3 regions of the Mesorhizobium sp. M0621 genome follow, and region 2 is predicted to be linked to each of the others. Evidence: predicted binding sites of a transcription regulator. Region 2 holds the regulator's gene; each other region holds the start of a gene.
The links. Region 2 encodes PhoB, which activates phosphate uptake and scavenging genes when phosphate is short. Its sites were predicted from a motif close to TGTCATNNANCTGTCAT; they were not measured.
Positions count from the first base shown of each region.

Region 1 (2,271 bases), on a different contig from region 2:
CGGCAGCGTCTCTTCCGATTTGAAGTCGTTGAAGCCGAAATCGGCATAGACCGCGCCACGGTTCCAGAACCAGTTGGTGCCGGGATGGATAGCGCGCGCCCGGTAACCCTGGCTCTTGAGGAAGGTTGCGAGCGAAGGCGTCGGCGTGCGCACATATTGCTGATAGGGGATGCTGCCGGCCGGCAGGAACGCGTTGGAAAAGCCGGTCAGCGCCTCGAACTCGATGTTGGCGGTCATGCCGCCGAATTCGGGCGAGAACATCGAGCCCGAGCGCAGCGCCCGCACATTGGGAATCGGATCGGGCGTGATGGTGACGCCGGGCAGCTTGGTCGGATCCCAGAAGGACTCGCTCATGACGATGATGATGTCGGGCTTCTCGGCCGGCACCGAGGCTGTCACATCAGGCCTGCCGATCGCAGCGATCGCCTTGTCGGAATAGCCGGGCGGTGCCGAGACATGCGCCATCGGCACATTGAGCGCGAAGGCCAGCGCAAAGCCGTTGGAGGCATAGTTCTCCTTCTGGTCCCACATGATCGGAATGATCTGCAGCCGGTCCCTGGTCCAGGAGAAGGTGGCGTAGTCCATGATCGAAACGAAGAAGGCAAGCAGCGGCACTGCGAGCGTCAGCCGGGCAAGGCGTCCCTTGCGGCTGAGCGACGGAACCTTGCGGCGCCACAGCCGCCAGCCATAGACGAGCAGCGACAGGCCGGCGACGATGCCGACGACCATGGCAAGCGCGGTCATCGGCCGGTCGCGAACCAGCAGCGGCAGCAGCGCGAAGATCTGGCGGGCATAGAGGAAATCGGCCGGATAGAGCGGGTCGCCGAGGTAGTGCGACTTCTGGTGACCGACGAAAGCAAGGGAAAGCGTCAGCGGCGCGACGATCATCAGGCTCTGATGGCTGCGGCCGAGCACCGCATCGAGGCCGATCAGGATCAGCGCAAACACGACAATGGTGGTCCAGCCCGGCTTGAGCGGCTGCAGGAAGAAGGAGACCGTGCCGGCAAAGTCGCCGCGCACGATCAATTCGATGGCAAACACCAAGACGGCAGCGATCGCCAGGCTGATCAGCCCATAGCGCACAACCGGCCATCTCCTGCCCGGCAGGTAGCCGGTAGAGGGGTCGTCTTCCAGGAACTGCGGCGCGGCTTTGCCGACGCGTTTAGAACTCTTTGCCACTTTAACTTCCCCACCCCAGCGACAAACACGTCACTCGATTGTCATGGAATTGTCACGCAAAGCTAGCGCCTGTGGCCAAAATAAGAAGAGCCAGCAAACGAATCGTGAGCGGTTTTCATCAGGAGTGATCCACTAAAATATTAGCCACCCTAGTCGCTTGTTTCCCCAAACAGGCGTCCCATATGGCGGTTAACACGGTGGAACCCCATGAAAACGTTGCCTTTTTCACATTCACATTCATATACCGGAAATATAGAAACACCGGTGGCCTATTCGTACATCCGGTGGTCATCAGCCATCCAAGGCGAAGGCGATTCATTCCGTCGCCAGAAGCATTTGGCCGAAAAGTGGTGCCAGAGAAACGGCGTTCTCTTGGCTGATGACAAGATCATGGTTGATGCCGGTGTGTCCGCATTCCGGGGCAAGAACCTGAAAGAGGGTGCAATATCCGCTTTTGTGACCTCTGCGAAAGACGGGTTCGTTGCCAAGGGCTCTTACCTGTTGGTCGAGTCGCTAGACCGCCTGAGCCGCATGAGAACGGCGGAAGTCCTGACGATCTTCTTGGACCTCCTTCGTGCTGGAATCGTGTTGGTGACGCTCGGGGATGATGACGATGATGAACGCTCCTTCCGTTGGGAGGACCTTGACGAAGAGAATCTGAAAGAAGCCATCAGCGATATGAAGAGCAATCACAGATTTGTGCAAAAGCTCTCAAGGCGTGTCAGGGACAGTTGGGCAGGCAGAACGCAAAAGGCACGTTCAAGTGGTAAGCACATTCCCGGCAACCCGCCTGCGTGGCTCTATGAGGCCAGCGGGGAACTGCAGATGGATGAAGCCAAGGTGGCAATCGTCCAACGCATTTTCGATATGTGCATCTCCGGGCTAGGCATCACGGCCATAGCCCAAATCCTGAACAAGGAAGGTGTTCCACTACTGGCCAAGCACAAGCGCAAGACGATCAAGAACCGTTCGGATTTCTGGACCGTCACCAGCGTTGCCTACGTCCTCCGTTCCAAGGCAGTGTTTGGAGAATATCACCCGAAAGACGGTGACCCATGGATTGCGTTCCCGCCGATCGTATCGAAGGAAGAT
Region 1 is NZ_JAMYQF010000044.1:24,931-27,201, reverse strand. It holds gene NKI38_RS24680 (LTA synthase family protein) at 1-1,179, opposite strand, end outside; gene NKI38_RS24675 (recombinase family protein) at 1,387-2,271, shown strand, end outside.
Region 1: NKI38_RS24680 (LTA synthase family protein) is a predicted target of PhoB. The motif match lies at 1,219-1,235, and genes of this name have one in related genera.

Region 2 (2,271 bases):
TCCCCAATCTGGCAAAGGACATCGTTCCGACCGGTCCGAACCAACTCTGGGTCGGCGACATCACCTATGTCGCGCTACCGATCCGCTTCGTCTACGTCGCCATCATTCTCGATGTCTGGTCGCGCATGATCGTCGGCTACGCTATCAGCCGCGCGATCGATGCCCGCCTGACGGGCGCCGCCTTGCGCGCCGCAATCGAGCGCAGAAAGCCACCGCTAGGCTGCGTTCATCATTCCGATCGCGGCTCCCAATATGCCGCCGAGACTTACCGGCAGCTTCTCGCCGGCCATGGTCTGGCCGGCTCAATGGGCCGCAAGGGCAATCCTTATGACAATGCCAAAGCGGAGAGCTTCATGAAGACCCTGAAGCTCGAGGCGGTTTATCCGATGGCGCTTGAAACCTTCGAGGACGTTGCCGAACACCTTCCCCACTTCATCGACCAGGTCTACAACAAACGCAGGCTCCATTCGGCGCTGGGATATCTCAGCCCGCAACAGTTCGAGGATCAACACATCCGGCAGACGGGCAAAACCGCAGCCTGATCAGTGTCCACCCCTAGGGGCGCACTCCAGTTTTGGGAAAACGACATGCATAAAAAACAAACACCTAAAGCGCGTCGCCTAAATCCGTTCAACCGCGACGCGCTTTAGTCTTCCCTGATCGCGTAGCCCGCCCCGCGAATGGTGCGGATCACGTCCGGCATGCGGCCATTGTTGACCGCCTTGCGCAACCGGCCGACATGCACGTCGACCGTGCGCTCGTCGATGTAGATCGTCTCGCCCCAGACATTGTCGAGCAGCTGGCTGCGCGAGAACACGCGGCCGGGATGGCGCATCATGAATTCGAGCAGGCGGAATTCGGTCGGTCCGAGCCGGATCTCGCTCTTCTTGCGATAGACCCGGTGCGATTCACGATCGAGCACGATGTCGCCGACCTTGAGCACGCTGGACAGCACTTCCGGCTTGGCGCGGCGCAACAGCGCCTTGACCCTGGCCATGAACTCCGGTGTCGAGAACGGCTTGACCAGATAATCGTCGGCGCCGGTCGAGAGGCCGCGCACACGGTCGCTCTCCTCGCCGCGCGCGGTCAGCATGATGATCGGCAGCCGCTCGGTCTCGGAGCGCATTCGCAGGCGCCGGCAGAGTTCGATGCCGGAAACCGCCGGCACCATCCAGTCGAGCACCAGAAGGTCGGGAACGTTCTCCTGCAGCCGGATCTCGGCCTCGTCGCCGCGCGTCACCACCTCGACCTGGTAACCTTCGGACTCCAGATTATAGCGGAGCAGCACGCCTAGCGGCTCCTCATCCTCCACCACCATGATGCGTGGCGCGATCATCGGCCGGTCACTCCTGTCATGCCGCCGGCGCGGACATTGCCGTCTCGTCCTGCTTCGGACGATTGGCGGGCAGCTGCGTACCGGTCAAAACATAATAGGCATTTTCGGCGATGTTGGTCACGTGGTCGCCGATGCGCTCGAGGTTCTTGGCACAGAACAACAGATGCGTGCACGCCGTGATGTTGCGGGGATCTTCCATCATGTAGGTCAGCAGTTCGCGGAACACCGACGTGTACTTGACATCGATGCGCTCGTCGTCGGCGCGTAGTTTTGCCAACGCCTCGGCGTCGCGGGCCGCATATTCCTCGATGACGCCCTGCACCTGGATCAACACCAGTTGCGCCATTCCATCGATCGAGTGCGAAAGGTCGCGCGGCGTGACGCTGAGGCCGACAGTACCGACGCGCTTGGCGATGTTTTTGGCAAGGTCGCCGATGCGTTCGAGATCGCCGGCCATGCGGATCGAGCCGACGACATGGCGCAGATCGTCGGCCATCGGCTGCCGCTTGGCGATCAACGTGATGGCGCGATCGTCGAGCTCGCGCTGACGCGCATCCATGATGGCGTCGTCGGAGACGACACGCTGTGCCAGCGCGTTGTCGGAATTCAAAAGCGCCTTGGTCGCACCGCCGACCATCGAGCTGGCGAGATCGCCCATGTCGCTGATGAGCTTGCTGATCTGACCGAGATCCTCGTCGAAAGAAGCGACTGTGTGTTCGCTCATGATCCTGTCCCTCGTATGCCTGAACTCAGCCGAACCGGCCGGTGATATAATCCTGCGTGCGCTTCTCGCGGGGCGACGTGAAGATCTTCTCGGTGCGGTCGAACTCGACCAGCTCGCCCAGATACATGAAGGCCGTCTGCTTCGACACGCGCGCCGCCTGCTGCATGTTGTGGGTGACGATGACGATCGTGTAGTCGGCTTGCAACTCGTC
Region 2 is NZ_JAMYQF010000001.1:219,580-221,850, reverse strand. It holds gene NKI38_RS01175 (IS3 family transposase) at 1-542, shown strand, start outside; gene phoB (phosphate regulon transcriptional regulator PhoB) at 647-1,336, opposite strand; gene phoU (phosphate signaling complex protein PhoU) at 1,353-2,060, opposite strand; gene pstB (phosphate ABC transporter ATP-binding protein PstB) at 2,086-2,271, opposite strand, start outside.

Region 3 (2,271 bases), on a different contig from region 2:
CTGCCAGCGCCGCAGCGGCGAGCCGCTCAACTGGGAGACCTCGGCGCCATCAAAAAAAATCGACCCCTGGCTGGGATCGATGAGGCGGTTGATCATGCGAAGAAGGGTCGATTTGCCGGCACCGGAACGGCCGATAATGCCAACCATCTGACCCTGCGGGATCGCGATGTTGATGTCGCTGACGGCGGTGTTCTTGCCAAATCGTCGGGTGACACCGCGGATTTCGAGCGTGGCAGAGGTTGCTGGCATGGGGCAGGTTCCAGTCCGGACCATTGATCGTCAGGCTCTCGCCTAACGCAGCCACATGAACCTGCCGTGTCGCGATAATGTCAGTTTTGTTACGCTCCACAGGCGTGGAGTTACGGTCGGCCCAGGACCAGCAGGTCCTCGAAGTGCTCCATGTCCCTGAAGCTGCAGAAGGCCGGCGCCTTGATTTCGACTATGGGAGCCTGCTGCTCGAAGAGTGCCAGGCAATCGTCGAACAGGTCCTGCCATGCGGCGGCCCGATCGTCGGCAAGACGCTGGATCTGGTAGGCGAAGGTGATGTGGAAGACGTAGGTATCGTGATCGGGATGCCGGTAACCGAACGGCACGGCCAGTTCGTCGCGCCAGGCGCGCATGATGCGCGAATCGTCGTCGGTCGCGCCGGCAACGGTGAGGCCGGTCGGCAGAACTTCGACGACCTTGATGTTGAATGGGCCAAAGCCCTCGAAGTCCTTCAGCCGCTCCAGATAGAGGCGGGTCATGGCGTCGATGCTGGTGTCGAGGGGAACGTCCTGCGGCCAGTAGGGCAGTCGGCGGCGAAATTCGATGATGCCCTGGAACAGCGTCATGTGCAGGCTGGAGACGGGCGTGAAGGCGAGCCGGCCGGCGTCTTGCATCGCTAGCATCCGGTCGCGCACGTCGATGGCCACCGCTTCGGAAGCCGAACTGTTCACGAGATGGCTGACGACCGTGTTGCCCGGCTCGGGCAGGAAATTGCCAGATGTATCGTAGCGGGTGCCGAGATGCACCGGAGGCTTGGGGTTGGTGCCTTCGAAAAAGCCGGCGAGCGAGGGTCTGATGGAATGAGGCACTGCGATCGCCTGTGGAGGGAGATGGCCTCGTGTCCGAGTCATGTGTCAAGGATGTGAAATTGTCGAATGTTTCAAAAGCATATAGCGAGCCGCGAACAAGGCATGCCAACACAAGCGACACTGGTCGATAAAACGTATCGTGCCCATCTATTGCAATGTGATGACGCTGGTCTACCCTTGCTTCCCGAATTGTCTTGCTTTGCTAGCCTTAGCCTGTCAGCCCGGCTTACCGGTAAGTTGCGCAAGGACCCACAGCATATAGAGTGGGGCTATCGCCGCCGTGAACAAAACACAACCCAATATCATCAACGTTATTGAAGAGCCAACGTCGGATTGCCTCCAACGCTTAAATCCAAGCTTAATCACCAAAATTCCCAACGCGACCAACCCCAGTCCAATGAAAAGAGGTATTACGACAATAAAGGTCACATTTGCTCCATCGCACTGGGTTGGGTGATTATTAGTTCGATGAAAACACCATTCGCGTCAACCATACTTCTCCAAAAACGCTTCAGCGGACAGTTCCCGGAAATCCTCCAAACTAGCGCGCAGCCTGGCATGGTCCCAGTCCCACCAGGCAAGCGCCTGATAACGTTCGGCCGTACGGCGGTCGAAGCGCTCGCGGATCGGTTTTGCCGGCACGCCGGCGACGATGGTGTAGGGGGTGACATCCTTCGAGACGACAGCGCCGGCACCGACCGCGGCGCCATCGCCGACTGTGACGCCGGGCAGGATAGTCGAGCCATGGCCGAGCCAGGTGTCGTGGCCGACGGTGACGCGCCTGGCGCGGCGCTGGGCGAAAAACTCGCTCTCATGCTCGGCATCGTCCCAATAGTCCGAAGCGCGATAGGTGAAATGGTGCAGCGTCGGCCGCCAGGTCGGGTGGTTGGTGGCGTTGATGCGCACGCTTGCCGCGATGTTGGAAAACTTGCCGATCGTGGCGCACCAGACAGCGCAATCCTGCATCATGTAGGAATAGTCGCCGAGTTCACTCTCCAACACCCGGCTGCGGTCGGCGATCTCGGTCCAGCGGCCGAGGGTGGAGTTCTGCACGTCCGCCGTCGGGTGGATCAACGGTTTCTCCGATAATTTCCTGGTCATGCGGCGACTTTTCCGGGAGCGAAAGCGGTGACGTCGATGATGCGGTCGGCAACCGCCTCGCGCACGTCGTGGTCGTGGAAGATGCCAAGCAGGG
Region 3 is NZ_JAMYQF010000016.1:87,717-89,987, reverse strand. It holds gene phnC (phosphonate ABC transporter ATP-binding protein) at 1-249, opposite strand, end outside; gene NKI38_RS14010 (DUF1868 domain-containing protein) at 360-1,076, opposite strand; gene NKI38_RS14005 (DapH/DapD/GlmU-related protein) at 1,563-2,177, opposite strand; gene phnL (phosphonate C-P lyase system protein PhnL) at 2,174-2,271, opposite strand, start outside.
Region 3: NKI38_RS14010 (DUF1868 domain-containing protein) is a predicted target of PhoB. The motif match lies at 1,226-1,242, and genes of this name have one in related genera.